4 regions of the Streptomyces sp. NPDC047079 genome follow, and region 1 is predicted to be linked to each of the others. Evidence: riboswitches for the same ligand, from Rfam matches in the RefSeq annotation. Region 1 holds a riboswitch; each other region holds the start of a gene.

The links. Region 1 has a riboswitch for cyclic di-AMP ahead of ABZ823_RS17070 (transglycosylase family protein). Riboswitches for the same ligand answer to the same signal wherever they lie in the genome.
Positions count from the first base shown of each region.
Region 2: it holds a riboswitch for cyclic di-AMP, as region 1 does, so the genes downstream of both, ABZ823_RS04660 (transglycosylase SLT domain-containing protein) here and ABZ823_RS17070 (transglycosylase family protein) in region 1, are expected to answer to the same signal.
Region 3: it holds a riboswitch for cyclic di-AMP, as region 1 does, so the genes downstream of both, ABZ823_RS13980 (M23 family metallopeptidase) here and ABZ823_RS17070 (transglycosylase family protein) in region 1, are expected to answer to the same signal.
Region 4: it holds a riboswitch for cyclic di-AMP, as region 1 does, so the genes downstream of both, ABZ823_RS29830 (M23 family metallopeptidase) here and ABZ823_RS17070 (transglycosylase family protein) in region 1, are expected to answer to the same signal.

Region 1 covers NZ_JBEYUZ010000011.1:109,329-113,045, reverse strand. The annotation lists gene eno (phosphopyruvate hydratase) at 1-972, opposite strand, end outside; gene ABZ823_RS17070 (transglycosylase family protein) at 1,272-1,970, opposite strand; cyclic di-AMP (ydaO/yuaA leader) riboswitch at 1,975-2,141, opposite strand; gene ABZ823_RS17065 (transglycosylase family protein) at 2,340-3,359, opposite strand; gene ABZ823_RS17060 (cytochrome P450) at 3,538-3,717, opposite strand, start outside.
Region 2 covers NZ_JBEYUZ010000002.1:458,563-462,279, forward strand. The annotation lists gene ABZ823_RS04655 (polyprenyl synthetase family protein) at 295-1,305, opposite strand; cyclic di-AMP (ydaO/yuaA leader) riboswitch at 2,063-2,261, shown strand; gene ABZ823_RS04660 (transglycosylase SLT domain-containing protein) at 2,266-2,790, shown strand; gene ABZ823_RS04665 (HAD family hydrolase) at 2,787-3,641, opposite strand.
Region 3 covers NZ_JBEYUZ010000008.1:143,768-147,484, reverse strand. The annotation lists gene ABZ823_RS13985 (pitrilysin family protein) at 1-1,273, shown strand, start outside; cyclic di-AMP (ydaO/yuaA leader) riboswitch at 1,497-1,679, shown strand; gene ABZ823_RS13980 (M23 family metallopeptidase) at 1,692-2,444, shown strand; gene ABZ823_RS13975 (GntR family transcriptional regulator) at 2,644-3,339, shown strand; gene ABZ823_RS13970 (HPr family phosphocarrier protein) at 3,614-3,717, opposite strand, start outside.
Region 4 covers NZ_JBEYUZ010000046.1:15,152-18,868, reverse strand. The annotation lists gene ABZ823_RS29835 (PP2C family protein-serine/threonine phosphatase) at 1-916, shown strand, start outside; cyclic di-AMP (ydaO/yuaA leader) riboswitch at 1,213-1,369, shown strand; gene ABZ823_RS29830 (M23 family metallopeptidase) at 1,381-2,421, shown strand; gene ABZ823_RS29825 (aldo/keto reductase) at 2,705-3,649, shown strand; gene ABZ823_RS29820 (PrsW family intramembrane metalloprotease) at 3,701-3,717, opposite strand, start outside.

The sequences.
Region 1 (3,717 bases):
GCGGGCGAGGCGCTCGGGGTTGGTGACGAACAGGTCGTCGCCGACCAGCTGGACCTTGTCGCCGAGCTTGTCGGTGATGACCTTCCAGCCTGCCCAGTCGTCCTCGAACAGCGGGTCCTCGATGGAGACGAGCGGGTAGGCCGCGACGAGCTCCTCGTAGTACTCCGTCATCTCGGCGGCGGAGCGCTCCTTGCCCTCGAAGAGGTACTTGCCGTCCTTGTAGAACTCGGAGGCGGCGACGTCGAGGGCGAGGGCGATCTGCTCGCCGGGGACGTACCCGGCCTGCTTGATGGCCTCGAGGATGAGGTCGAGCGCCTCGCGGTTGGAGCCGAGGTTCGGGGCGAAGCCGCCCTCGTCGCCGAGGCCGGTGGACAGGCCCTTGCCCTTCAGCACCTTCTTGAGGGTGTGGTAGACCTCGGTGCCCCAGCGCAGGGCCTCGGAGAAGGACTCCGCACCGATCGGGGCGATCATGAACTCCTGGATGTCCACATTGGAGTCGGCGTGCGAGCCGCCGTTCAGGATGTTCATCATCGGCACCGGCAGCAGGTGCGCGTTCGGGCCGCCCAGGTAGCGGAAGAGCGGGAGGTCGCTGGCCTCGGAGGCGGCGTGGGCGACGGCGAGGGAGACGCCGAGGATGGCGTTGGCGCCGAGGGAGCCCTTGTTGTCGGTGGCGTCCAGGTCGAACATCGCCTGGTCGATCAGGCGCTGCTCGGTGGCGTCGTAACCGACCAGCTCCGGGCCGATCTGCTCGATGACCGCGAGGACGGCCTTCTCGACACCCTTGCCCTGGTAGCGGTTCGGGTCTCCGTCACGGAGCTCGATGGCCTCGAAGGCGCCGGTGGAGGCGCCGGACGGAACGGCGGCACGACCCGTGCTGCCGTCGTCGAGGCCGACCTCGACCTCGACCGTGGGGTTGCCTCGGGAGTCCAGGATTTCCCGGGCTACGACGACGTCGATGGACGGCACGAGCATCTCCTTCTTGGATGTGACGCTGGAAGTGCGGGGCTGGTGTGCCTTGCGACTAGAGCCTAACCGTCCCGGGGCATCGGCCAGCCGACCGACCGTCCCGTGGACAGGGTGACGGCACACATTGTTCCAGCACGGAACAAAGGGCGGATGGCCAAGAAACGGCGCGGAAGCAAAAAGCCCCGCTCCGGCGCGTACGGGGGAACACGCACCGGAGCGGGGAGCCCGTGGGGACGGGGGCGGCCCTCAGGCGGCCCCCACCAGGAGGGCCACGGCCGTGAGGAGACTCAGGGCCGGCCGCCGGGTCACTTCAGGTGCAGCTGCTGGCCCGGGTAGATGAGGTCGGCGTCCTCGACGATGTCCTTGTTCAGCTCGAACAGCTTCTCCCAGCCGCCCCGGACGTGGTGCCGCTCGGCGATCGAGCCGAGGGTGTCGCCCTTGACCACCTTGTACTCGCCGTCGCCCTTCTTGACCTTCTTGCCGGTCGGGGTGGTGACGGTCTTCCGGGGGGCCGGGCGGTGGGTGGAGCGGGTGGCCGCCTGCTGCTCGGTCGAGCGGGTGGTGGTGGTGCTCTTCGCGGAGCCGCCGGAGCTGCCGGAGCCGCCCGCGGAGGCCGGGGCGCCGTTGTAGGCGGCGCCGGACAGGCCCTTGCCGCAGACCGGCCAGGCACCCTTGCCCTGGCCCGCGAGGACCTTCTCGGCCACGGCGATCTGCTGCCCCTTGGAGGCCATGTCGGCCCGCGAGGCGTAGGCGGTGCCGCCGTACGCGGCCCAGGTGGAGTTGGTGAACTGAAGACCGCCGTAGAAGCCGTTGCCCGTGTTGATGGACCAGTTGCCGCCGGACTCGCACTGGGCGACGGCGTCCCACTCGGAGGCGGTGGCGGCGGAGGCGTTGCCGGCCGCCATCAGCGGGGCGGCGACGGCGGCGCCGGTGACACCGGCGAGCGCGATGGCGCGGACGGCCTTGGACGGACGGCGGTGCTTGCCCTTGCCGGAACACAGCATGGTTCGATCCCCTCACCGACGCCTGCGAGGTGAGCTGTCGGGTTCGGGCCGGTTGAGTTGCCCGGCCGCGCACCTCTCGGCGCGCGGCTCCACCCCAAGCCGCTCCCGGGCAACTCCCGGGCGCGGCACCTACCTTGGGTCCCCCGCTCCTGCCTACGGCGCTTGACGCGACGACTGTTCCCGTACGGCCGCTGGCAGGATTCGGCGTTGCGACCGTCGGGGCCCGCTGTGGCGAGCGATCACGACCGTAAGCAGTCGATCCGCCGAATTTCAAAGACGATCAGGGCTTATGAGACTCATATCTCACTCTCGCCAAACCGGACATTCGACGCGAAGCGGGGCGTGAAGTGGCCGTGTTCGGGCGGTAGTTCAGGACTCGTCCCCGGACGGCTCGGTCCGGAGCTCAAGGCTCTGACCGGGGAGGATGAGGTCCGGGTCGGCGCCGACCGTCTCCTTGTTCGCGTCATAGAGGGCGGCCCATCCGCCGCGCAGGTCAAGGGAGTCGGCGATGGACGACAGATTGTCTCCGGGGCGGACGGTGTACGAGCCGCCGGCGGTGTCGCGGGCGGCGGCGGAGCCGCGCGAGGCATGACGGCCGGCGGAGCCGTCGTCGCCACCGTCCGCGACGCTCTCGTCGGCACTGCCGCCACGGTGGCGGCCGGCACCCGAGACCTCCTCCGCACCCGCAGCCGAAAGCACTCCACTCTGCCCGGACTTGTCCGACTCGTCGCTCTTCGCCGTACCCCTGGGCGCGTCGGCCGAGCCGGCGTCGGCACGAACCCCGGCCGAGTCGGTGCCCGCCGCGGATGAAGGGGAAGAGGAGGGCGAGGGGGACGCGGAGGAAGGCGCCGAAGAGGGCGACGACGCACCCGGGTCGGAAGACCCGGACGAGCGCCATGAATCGGAAGAGCTGGACGAGTCGGACAGTCCCAAGTCCATACCGGAGCCCCGGGAGGAGGCGGATCCGCCGGAGGAGTCGCCGGCCACGCCCGTGTCGACGTTCGCGGCACTCGAGTCCTTGCTCAGACCGGAGACCAGGCCGCAGGCGCTCCAGGTGGACACGCCCCGCTGGTCGAGGATCCTCTCGGCGACGGCGATCTGCTGCGAGCGGCTCGCCTGGTCCGGGCTCGGGGCGTAGTCGAGACCGCCGTACCTCTCCCAGTCCTGCTGCGTCAACTGGAGTCCGCCGTAGCGCCCGTTGCCGGTGTCGGCGCTCCAGGATCCGCCACTCTCGCACTCCGCGACCCGGTCCCAGGTCGTACCGTCGGCCGCGCTCGCACCGGTGGCACCGAGGAGAGGGATCGCGATCGCCGACCCGGTCACGCCTGCCGCGACGAGGAGGGCCGGAGCCTGGCGGGGGCGACGGTGACGGCCGGTCCCGGAGAGCATGCGATTGCCTTTCACACGACAGCAGTGACCAACGCGGCGGCTGTGGCGTACCGCCGCGTTGCTGCGTGAACGTATAACCAGTCGATCACTTGTCACAAGTTAATGCAGCGCAGATCACGTGAAGATCACGGAGTTGAGAAAATGTCACCTCCCTGTGACGGTCGGCGTGTCCGCCACCTCACTCCGCGGCGCCGGCGGTACCGCGGTGATCTTTCTTCGGAACCGGGGCGAACTCCACGGGAAGCGTGCGCAATCCGCGCATAATGAGCCCTCCACGCCAGCGTAAATCCGCTGAATCCACCGCGAGTCGCAGGTCCGGAAGACGGGTGAGAAGGGTGGCGAGCGCGGTCTGCCCCTC
Region 2 (3,717 bases), on a different contig from region 1:
GGGTATGACATCGCGGGGCGGCGACTGCTCCGAACCCGTAGGGGTCCCTCGGGCGCTGGGCCCCCTGGGCCCTGGGCGGCGACCCACTGCGGCGCATCGGAGCCCGGCTGGACCGAGGAGCGCGGGACGCGGCCGCCGAGCGGGGCCGCCCCGGTCATGGCGGCCCCGGTGGTGATGAGGGCGGTGCGGCGCTTCGCGAACGTGGCATCCGTCCGCGTGATCGCCAACCGTGTGGCGCGGGCCACAGTCACGGACAGCCCTCGGTGATCGAGAGCGCGGATCGAGCGAGGGGCGTCAGCCGGCCCGGTGCACCACCGCGTCGCACAGTTCCATCAGGGCCGCCTTCGCACCGCACTCCGGCAGCGGAGCCAGGCCCGAGCGGGCGTCCTCCACATACCGGACCGTGTCGCGGCGCGCCTGCTCCAGGGCCGGGTGAGCGCGCAGGCGGGCGAGGGCCTCGGCATGCCGGGCGTCGTCCGTGAGATCGGAGCCGAGGAGCTCGCACAGGGCGATGTCCTCGGGCAGCCCCATGCGCTCCGCGCGCTCACGCAGGCGCAGGATCGGGAGGGTGGGGATGCCCTCGCGCAGGTCCGTCCCGGGCGTCTTCCCGGACTCGTGCGAGTCCGACGCGATGTCCAGGACGTCGTCGGCCAGCTGGAACGCCACGCCCAGCCGCTCGCCGTACTGCGTGAGCACGTCCACGACCGTCTCGTCGGCACCCGACATCATCGCCCCGAAGCGGCACGCCACCGCCACCAGCGAGCCGGTCTTGCCGCCGAGGACGTCGAGGTAGTGCTCGACCGGGTCACGGCCGTCCCGGGGGCCCGCCGTCTCCAGGATCTGGCCCGTGACCAGGCGCTCGAACGCCTCCGCCTGGATCCGGACCGCCTCCGGGCCGAGATCGGCCAGGATGTGCGAGGCCCTCGCGAACAGGAAGTCACCCGTGAGGACCGCGACCGAGTTGCCCCAGCGGGTGTTCGCGCTGTCCACCCCGCGCCGCACCTCGGCCTCGTCCATCACGTCGTCGTGGTACAGCGTGGCGAGGTGGGTCAGCTCCACGACCACGGCCGAGGGCACGACTCCGGGCGCGTACGGGTCGCCGAACTGCGCCGCGAGCATCACAAGCAGCGGCCGGAACCGCTTCCCGCCCGCACGCACCAGGTGCTGCGCGGCCTCTGTGATGAAGGGCACCTCACTCTTGGTGGCCTCGAGCAGCCCCTCCTCGACAGCGGCCAATCCGGCCTGGACATCGACCTCCAGAGCCTGCTCCCGCACGCTCAGCCCGAACGGCCCGACGACGGTCACGTGGGGTCTCCTGTCTGCTGACGTCTGCTGACGATCACACGGTCGGTCTCAAGGACGGCCACTTGCTCGATGGCGTCGCCCGTCGACGCGCTCATCGAGTTGTCGATCTGTCGTCGCCATCACTCAAGTCAGCGTATCCGGTCACGTTTCGATCACCACGAGCGCCCACTGTTCCAGGCCGGGCGGTATCGGATCACGAACGGAATGTGCCTGATCATCTGATAGGAACAGATATTCCCCCACATACCCGACAATCACCCCTCACGCCGGAACCGACCTCCTTACGCCCGGGCACCCCCCGCCCTCCCCTGCGGACGTCACCCCCGTTCCCTCTACGGCTGCCCGCCCCCGCGCGCCGCATACACCGGCCAGGCATTCGAGTCGGCCTCGCGGCCACGCCCACCCCCCTCGCCCGGGAACCTCCTTGCCGGGCAACGGAGTCAAGTCCGGACGAAGGGCACTCACCCACCCGAAACGCTCCACTCAAGACACACGACATGTGACCGTTTTACCCCAATAAACCCCCTATGTAATTAACCATCGATGACGACCGCGAAGACCAGAGTGAAATAGCTCACGTCCGCGGCAGACGGGGCATTAAGGGCGTGTCACCAACTACCCCTTTGCGAATGGCAACTTGAACTCCGCTCGACAAACTGGATCACCGACCTTATTCCCCCATTTCAAGGTCAATTCGGAAGGAGTGTGACTTGCAAGCTTGTTCCGGACATGTGCTCTCGCATACCTTCCCCTCGATCCGAGCGGAACGCCGAATCCTGCCGCCGCTCGGGAGCCCATCGACCACGACGGCAGGAGCGGGGGACCCAGGTAGGCCGCCGATCCGGACACCCGCCGGAACGGCTAGGGGTGAAGCCGTGCCCTCGACATCGAGGACACGGCCGGGCACCTCCCCGCCCGAACCCGACAGCTCACCTCGCAGGCGCCGGAGAGGAATGCGACATGCCCGCTTTCGCCCTGCCCGCACGCCGACGGGACCGCGGCTCCAAGGCCGCCCGTATCACCCGTGCCCTCGCACTCGCGGGGTCGGGTGCCGCCGTTCTCGCCCTGCCGGTCATGGGAGCGACCAGCGCTTCCGCCGCGACCGGTAAGCCGGCGACGGCCACCGTGACCGCCACGACCACCGCCAAGGCCGTGACGACCCGCGGCACCACCCTGGACAGCTGGATCCGTCAGTCGCTGGAGGTCATGGCCCAGCACGGCATCCCCGGTACGTACAACGGCATCTACCGCAACGTGATGCGCGAGTCGTCCGGCAACCCCAAGGCGATCAACCTGTGGGACTCGAACGCCCGTAAGGGCATCCCGTCGAAGGGTCTGCTCCAGATCATCGACCCGACCTTCGCCGCGTACCACGTGCCCGGCACGGCGTTCGACCCGTACGACCCGGTGGCGAACATCACGGCCGCGTGCAACTACGCCGCCCACCGGTACGGCTCGATCGACAACGTCAACAGCGCGTACTAATAGCCGACGGACCGCCGGCCGGCGCTGTCGGCCGGCCTCCGGTGGCCCCCGAGGAGTCGTTCGAGCACGACGGCGATGCCGTCGTGCTCGTTCGACATGGTGACCTCGTCCGCCACGGCCTTGAGTTCGGGGTGGGCGTTGGCCATGGCCACCCCATGCGCGGCCCAGTCGAACATCGGGATGTCATTGGGCATGTCACCGAAGGCGATGGTCTCCGACGGCCCCAGGCCCAGATGGGCGGCGGCCAGTGCGAGCCCCGTCGCCTTGGTGATGCCGCACGGCTGGAGTTCGACGGTGCCGGGCCCGGACATGGTGACCGTCGCGAGGGAACCGACGGACGCGCGGGCCGCCGACGCCAACTCGTCGTCCGACAGGGCGTGATGGCGCAGCAACACCTTGCTGATCGGCTCGCACCACAGGTCGTCCCGCCGCTCGACCCGCACCGCCGGCAGGGTGGGGTGCGGCATCCGGTAGCCGGGTTCGATGAGCGTGAGGCCGTCCACCCCGTCCTGGTCGACGGCCGCGTACACCTGCCCCACCTCGGCCTCGATCTTGCCGAGTGCGGTCTCGGCCAACTCCCGGTCCAGGGTGACGGAGAAGAGGAGCCGGTTCGCGCCGGCGTCGTACACCTGCGCGCCCTGCCCGCACACCGCGAGCCCCCTACTTCCGAGGTCGTCGAGCAACGGCCGCACCCTGGGCGCCGGGCGCCCCGTCACGACGAGGTGCTGTGCGCCTGCCGCCGAGGCGCGCGCCAGGGCGGCCCTTGACCGGTCGGAGAGCGTGTCGTCGTCACGCAACAGCGTTCCGTCCAGGTCAGTGGCGATGAGTGAATATGCGAGGGGTGCGGCCATGATCAGAGAATACGGATGGAACGCCCCGGCGACTCGGCGCGAACCGGACGACGTCCGGTATCCCGCGCCCACCGAA
Region 3 (3,717 bases), on a different contig from region 1:
CTGCCACCGCCCCGGCCAGCAGGTCGTCGCCGTCGAGGTGCTCCTCGACGCGCCCCTTGACGCCGAGCCGGCCAGCCTCGACGGCGTCGCCACGATCATGGCGCGTGCCTTCTCCGAGGGCACCGACAAGCACTCCGCCGAGGAGTTCGCCGCCGAGCTGGAGCGCTGCGGCGCCACCCTCGACTCGCACGCCGACCACCCCGGTGTGCGCCTGTCCCTCGAAGTGCCCGTCTCCCGCCTGTCGAAGGCACTCGGGCTGCTCGCCGACGCCCTGAGGTCGCCGGCGTTCGACGACAGCGAGGTCGAGCGCCTGGTGCGCAACCGCCTCGACGAGATCCCGCACGAGATGGCCAACCCGGCCCGCCGCGCCGCCAAGGAACTCTCCAAGGAGCTGTTCCCGGCGTCCTCGCGGATGTCGCGCCCGCGTCAGGGCACCGAGGAGACGGTCTCCAACATCGACGCTGCGGCGGTCCGCGCCTTCTACGAGCGCCATGTGCGGCCCTCCACGGCCACCGCCGTCGTGGTCGGCGACCTCACCGGCGTCGACCTCGACGAGCTCCTCGGCGAGACGCTCGGAGCCTGGACGGGGGCACCCGCCAAGCCGCGCCCCGTGCCCCCGGTGACCGCCGACGACACCGGCCGCGTGATCATCGTGGACCGCCCCGGTGCCGTCCAGACACAGCTGCTGATCGGCCGCGTCGGCGCGGACCGACACGACCGGGTGTGGCCCGCACAGGTGCTCGGTACGTACTGCCTCGGCGGCACCCTCACCTCCCGCCTGGACCGCGTCCTGCGCGAGGAGAAGGGCTACACCTACGGGGTGCGGGCGTTCGGCCAGGTGCTGCGTTCCGCGCCCGACGGCACCGGCGCCGCGATGCTGGCCATCAGCGGTTCCGTCGACACGCCGAACACCGGCCCGGCGCTCGACGACCTCTGGAAGGTGCTGCGCACCCTCGCCGCCGAGGGGCTGACGGACGCCGAGCGTGATGTCGCCGTGCAGAACCTGGTGGGTGTGGCGCCGCTGAAGTTCGAGACCGCGGCGGCCGTCGCGAGCACGCTCGCGGACCAGGTCGAGCAGCACCTGCCGGACGACTACCAGTCGACCCTGTATCAGAAGCTCGCCGACACAGGCACGGTCGAGGCCACGGCCGCCGTCGTGAACGCCTTCCCGGTGGACCGGCTGGTGACCGTTCTGGTGGGCGACGCCGCGCAGATCGAGGAGCCCGTCAAGGCGCTGGGCATCGGCGAAGTGCGCGTCGTCCGGGCCGAGTAGAGGCGCTGCCCGCGCGTCCGGAGCCGCGACGCTCAGAAGGGCCCGGGTGACGCCTTCCGTCACCCGGGCCCCCTCTCGAGGAATTTGTCCGTATTGCCATGGAGGCTGCCTCTCTGCCCTGTGGGATGCGCTACAAACCCCCTGATCGGTTTGCCGACCGAAAGAGGCTCCTTTTAGCGTCTGTCGGGCTGTCCGTCAGGCAGTGCGCCGCATCCGCGGCACCGGACAGCCATCGCCGAGTCCCCGTACGGCGCGAGCCAGGGGAGCCGGGGACCCACCCTCCTGTCGCCGCCTTCGCGGCCGGCGGGGCCCATGCAGTCCCTGGGGTGAATCGGGCGTCAGCCCGTAGGAGACCTTCCTGCTCCGAACCCGTCAGCTAACCCGGTAGGCGAGAGGGAAGGAAAGGACCAGCCACTTCATGGCGTTCACCTGCGCCACCGGGAAGCACCGCCGTCCCAGCCGCATGCGGCGTACGACCGCGAACGCCGTGGGTGTCGCGGCGCTCACCACCACCGGCGTCATCGGCACCCTGGCCGCCCCGGCCTTCGCCGCCGGGCACCCTGTCGAGGAGACGGGACTGATCCGGGCCGTCAGCCTCGGCGACTCGGTCGCGGAGAAGATCGACGCCCAGGCCGCCGCCCAGAAACAGGCCGCCGAGCAGAAGAAGGCCGCGGAGGCCGCGCGCCGGCAGGCCGCGGAGAAGGCGCGCAAGGAACGCGAGGCCAAGGAGCGCGCCGCCCGCGAGGCCGAGCGCAGGCGCCTGACCGCGTACGTGGCGCCGATCCTCCACTCCTACGTCTCCACCGGCTACAGGACCGGCGGCTCCCTGTGGTCCTCCGGCACCCACACCGGCATCGACTTCCATGCCGCCACGGGCACGCCTGTGCACGTGGTCGGCTCGGGTGCCGTCGTCGAGATCGGTTGGGGCGGCGCGTACGGCAACCAGATCGTCGTCAAGATGAACGACGGCACCTACACGCAGTACGGCCACCTGTCCTCCATCGGCGTCTCCGTGGGCCAGAGCGTCACCCCGGGAGAGCTGATCGGCCTCTCCGGGGCGACCGGCAACACAACCGGTCCGCACCTCCACTTCGAGGCGCGCACCACCCAGGAGTACGGCTCGGACATCGACCCTGTCGCCTACCTCCGATCGCACGGCGTGAACGTCTGACAGCGGGCCGCCGTGCGGCGCGCCCGTATGTGACGACCCCGGCCCATCGGCCGGGGTCGTCGTCGTTTCGGACTGCTGTCTGTCCAAAAAATATCCATGGATTTCGGCTCGCCGTCGGAAATTCAGGCGAGCTGCAATAGAGTCGGCGGGACACACGTCAACCGTCGACGTTTCACGGGTATTAAGGCGGAGGTCGGTCATGCGTATTCCGGCGCACTCGGTATGCACGGCGATCCGTGACGACATCGTCGCGGGTGTCTACGAGCGCGGCGGCCGGCTCACCGAGGAGCTCCTCGCCCGCCGCTACGGCGTCTCCCGCGTCCCCGTGCGCGAGGCCCTGCGCACCTTGGAGGCCGAGGGCTTCGTCGTCACCCGCAGGCACGCGGGCGCGTGTGTCGCGGAACCCACCGAGCAGGAGGCCGCCGACCTTCTGGAGATGCGGATGCTGCTGGAACCGCTGGGGGCAGCGCGGGCCGCCCAGCGCCGCACCGAGGCCCACCTCAAGGTGCTGCGCGGCCTGGTCAGGCTGGGCCAGGAGCGCGCCAGGAGGGGCGGCAGCGAGGATCTGCGGTCTCTGGGCGGCTGGTTCCACGAGACCTTGGCGCAGGCCTGCGGGAGCCCCGTGCTCACCTCGACACTCGCCCAGCTGCGGCACAAGATCGGCTGGATGTACGTGGTCGAGGCGCCGGTCGATCCCGTGGAGTCCTGGGCCGAGCACGGCGGAATCGTGGACGCCGTCGCGCGCGGGGACAGCGAGCGGGCGCGCGCCATCACGGCGCTGCACACCGAGCGCATGACCGTCGCGCACCGGCTGCGCTTCCCCGGCGCGGGCGACCGCGCGGAGCGTGTGAGGGCTTCGCAACACACCGTAAACGCGTCCGGTTCCCGGTATTAACACAGGCGCCGTATACAAAGAGGGGTATTCGGCGAAGCCTATTCCGGCTGCCCTGTTCCCGCGTGCCCGGTAAAACCGGCATGCGTGAATTCCGTGTGCCGCGCGTAATTTCTCGTGACGGCGCCATATTCCGCGGGCGCCGGGCCGAGGGGCAGTCACCGGAGAGGGCCCGCACGGAGGCGCCGAACACCTCAGGGCCGGTGCCCGAAGACGGCGGAAGCCGCGTCCGCCCCGAGGGCGCGACGCGGCTTCCGCAACCGTGGTGTCCGAAGGGTCAGACCGTCTCGGGAAGCTCCTCGAGCCCCTCGGCGACCAGCTTGGCCAGGCGGTCCAGCGCGGCGTCCGCGCCCTCCGCGTCGGAGGCCAGGACGACCTCCT
Region 4 (3,717 bases), on a different contig from region 1:
CGCCGCGGCCCTCGCCGCCGTACTGGCCGTGCACCTCGGACTCGCTGGGCTCGGTGCGTCAGGGCCGTCAGGTGCGCTCACCGAGGCGCTCACCACCATCGCCGCGGCCGTCCCCGCCGTCCTCATCAACATGCTCGTACGCCGCAATGACGCACGCCTGGCCTCCGCCCGCCGGATCGCCGAGGCCGCGCAGCGCGCCGTACTGCCCGAGCCCGCCGCGCGGATCGCAGGGCTCCGGATCGCCGCCCGGTACGAGGCGGCGCAGGCCGACGCCTCCATCGGCGGCGACCTGTACGCCGTTCAGGGCTCCCCGCACGGCGTACGGCTCGTGGTCGGGGACGTGCGGGGCAAGGGAACGGGCGCCGTGGCCGCCGTCGCCGTCGTCACCGGCGCCTTCCGGGAGGCCGCCGAGCAGGAGGCGACCCTGGAGGCCGTCGCCCAGCGCCTGGAGCGAGCGCTGTCGCGCGAGGGCCTCCGCCGGGACGGCCCCGACGCCCACGAGGAGTTCACCACCGCGGTCCTCGCGGAGATCCCGCACGAGGAAGGCCTCGTCCGCATCGTCAACCGCGGCCACCCCGCCCCCCTGCTCCTGCTCCCGGACGGCACCGTTCGCGAACTGGAAGCGCACGAGCCGGCGCCGCCGCTCGGCATGAGCGACCTCGCGACCTCGCCCGACCGCGCGGAGGAGTGGGACTTCCCGCCCGGCTCGACGCTGCTCTTCTATACGGACGGGGTCTCGGAGGCCCGGGACGCGCGCGGCGAGTTCTACGACCCGGCCGAGGGCCTCGCCGGCCGTGTCCTGACCACCCCGGGCGCCGTGCTGGCCGCCGTGACGGAGGACGTCGCCCGTCATACCGGCGGTCAGGCCACGGACGACATGGCTCTGCTGGCAGTGCGCCGGTCCGAGCGCTCATGACCCCCTTCGAGGATCCCCCTTCGAGGATCCCCCTTCGAAGGCCAAGCATCGTTGAGCGCCGGGTCGTTGTCACGGTGGGTGAGGAGGTGACCTCCCTCCGCATAACAACTGACGCACCGTCAATACCGATGAGGTAGATGAGGTGTGGCCAACTCGCCCGTTTTACGCCGTTCCTGTCATGAAAGTCCTGGCCAAGAGCGTCAAGGATCTGTCCGAACCGCTTGGAATCCAGGCCCCGCGTCTATTAACGTTCGATAACGCAGCGCGGTCGTCCCAGCCGTCACCAGAGGCGGCTCCGTGCGCGTGTGCCGAATCCCGCAAGGGAACCGGGGAACCACCACTTTGGGGTGAATCGGGCGGATACCGCTGTGTCGAAACGGCCGGTATACGCGCGTAGGAGACCTTCCCCTCCGAACCCGTCAGCTAACCCGGTAGGCGAAACGGAAGGAAAGGAGTGCGCCCACGTGGCGTCCAACCGGCCTGCCGAGAGCACCTCGTTCGCCCCAAGCGGCACGCAGACGATCGGCTTCGCGTCCCGCACCGACGAGGGCCCCTGGGAGGAGTGGAACCCCACCGAGGATTCCGTCCGTCCCGTCCGCGGTCGGCACCGCGTCACCAAGCAGCGCGGCGGCGGACTCGCCCGCAGCTCCACCGTTCTGGGCGTCGGCGTGATGGCCGCGGTAGGCGCGGGCGGCATGGCCACCGCGCAGACCGGCAAGCCTCCGGTGTCCATATCCCTGCCCGACCTCTCCTCGGTCACCGACTCGGCCAAGGCGCTCATCGGCGAGGAGCAGGCCAGCGCCCCCAAGGGCTCCGCCACCGTCCTGAGCACCGCCGGCGTGAGCACCACCGAAGCGGCCGCGGGCACCAAGAACGCGGGCGAGGCCCTGCGCGCCCGGATCATGCAGCAGGCCGAGTCCCAGCAGGACCGGATCGCCGCGGAGGCTGCGAAGGCCGCTGAGGCCGCCGCCGCGAAGAAGGCCGCCGCCGCGGCGGCCAAGGCTCAGGACGCCGCAAGGACCAAGGCCGCCGCCGAGAAGAAGGCGGCCGAGGCGGAGGCCAGGAAGAAGGCCGAGGCCGCGCGGCTGGCCGAACTGGCCAAGCAGTTCGCGCTGCCCACCTCCTCGTACACCCTGACCTCGCGCTTCGGCGACGCCGGCGCCATGTGGTCCTCCGGCTACCACACCGGCCTCGACTTCGCCGCCCCCACGGGCACGCTCATCAAGGCCGTCCACAGCGGCACCATCACCCAGGCGGGCTGGGCGGGCTCGTACGGCTACCGCACGGTCCTCACCCTCGACGACGGCACCGAGCTGTGGTTCTGCCACCAGTCGTCGATCAGCGTCACCGTCGGTCAGAAGGTGTCCACGGGCGACGTCATCGGCCGCGTGGGCGCGACCGGCAACGTCACCGGGCCGCACCTGCACTTGGAGGTCCACCCGAACGGCGGCGCCACCGGGATCGACCCGATGGCGTGGCTCCAGAGCAAGGGCCTCAACCCCTGAGACCGGTGGCCTCCACCCGGACACCCGCCCCCTGCCGGACGCCTGCCCCCTCCCGGACACCCGCCCCCTGCCGGACGCCTGCCCCCTCCCGGACACCCGCCCCCTGCCGGACGCCTGCCCCCTCCCGGACTCTGGTCGTCCCCTGTCTGACCCCCGCCGTCGGCTCCCGAACCCCGGCGGTCCTGACGACAACCCCCCGACGTCAGGGCCGCCGGTCAGATGCGTCGCGTGGAACGGCCTTCAGGCGGAATATCGTCTTCCGGCGCGGGCGTTGACGTAGGGCATGAGTTCTCTTCGTAAGCTCGGCTCCTCCGACCTCGAGGTCTTCCCCCTCTCCCTCGGCGGCAACGTCTTCGGCTGGACCGCAGACGAGACGCAGTCCTTCGCCGTCCTCGACGCCTACACGGCGGCCGGCGGCAACTTCGTCGACACGGCCGACGCCTACTCGGCGTGGGTCCCCGGAAACAAGGGCGGCGAGTCCGAGACCGTCATCGGCAAGTGGCTCGCGGCGCGCGGCAACCGCTCCGACGTGATCATCGCGACCAAGGTCAGCCAGCACCCCGAGTACCGGGGGCTGAGCGCCGCCAACATCAAGGCCGCGGCCGACGCGTCCCTGCGCCGCCTCGGCACCGATTACATCGACCTCTACTACACGCACTTCGACCAGCCGGAGCTGCCGGTCGAGGAGATCATCGGCGCGCTCGACGAACTGGTGAAGGCGGGCAAGGTGCGCGCCATCGGCGCCTCCAACATCTCCGCCGAGCGCCTGCACGCGTCCCTCGACTTCTCCGACCGCGAGAACCTGGCGCGGTACGTGGCGCTGCAACCGCACTACAACCTGGTCTCCCGCGACACCTACGAGGGCCCGCTCCAGGACGTGGCCTCCCGCGCGGGCCTGGCAGCCGTTCCCTACTACGCGCTCGCGTCCGGCTTCCTGACCGGCAAGTACCGGCCGGGCACCACCGTGGATTCGGCGCGGGCCCAGGGAGCGGGCAAGCACCTGGAGACCGAACGCGGCCGACGCGTGCTCGCGGCCCTCGACGAGGTCGCGCACACGCGGGGAGCGGAGATCGCGACGGTGGCACTGGCGTGGCTCGCGGCGCAGCCGACGGTCGTGGCCCCGATCGCCTCCGCCCGCACGGTGGAACAGCTGCCCGCGCTGCTGGCGGTGGCGGACCTGACCCTGACGGAGGAGGACCTGGCCAAGCTGACGGAGGCGTCGGCGTAGCGCGGTGACGACCGTCCGCAACCACGGAGTCGGCGGCACAACACCGCGACCCTACGAGCGGTAGGGGT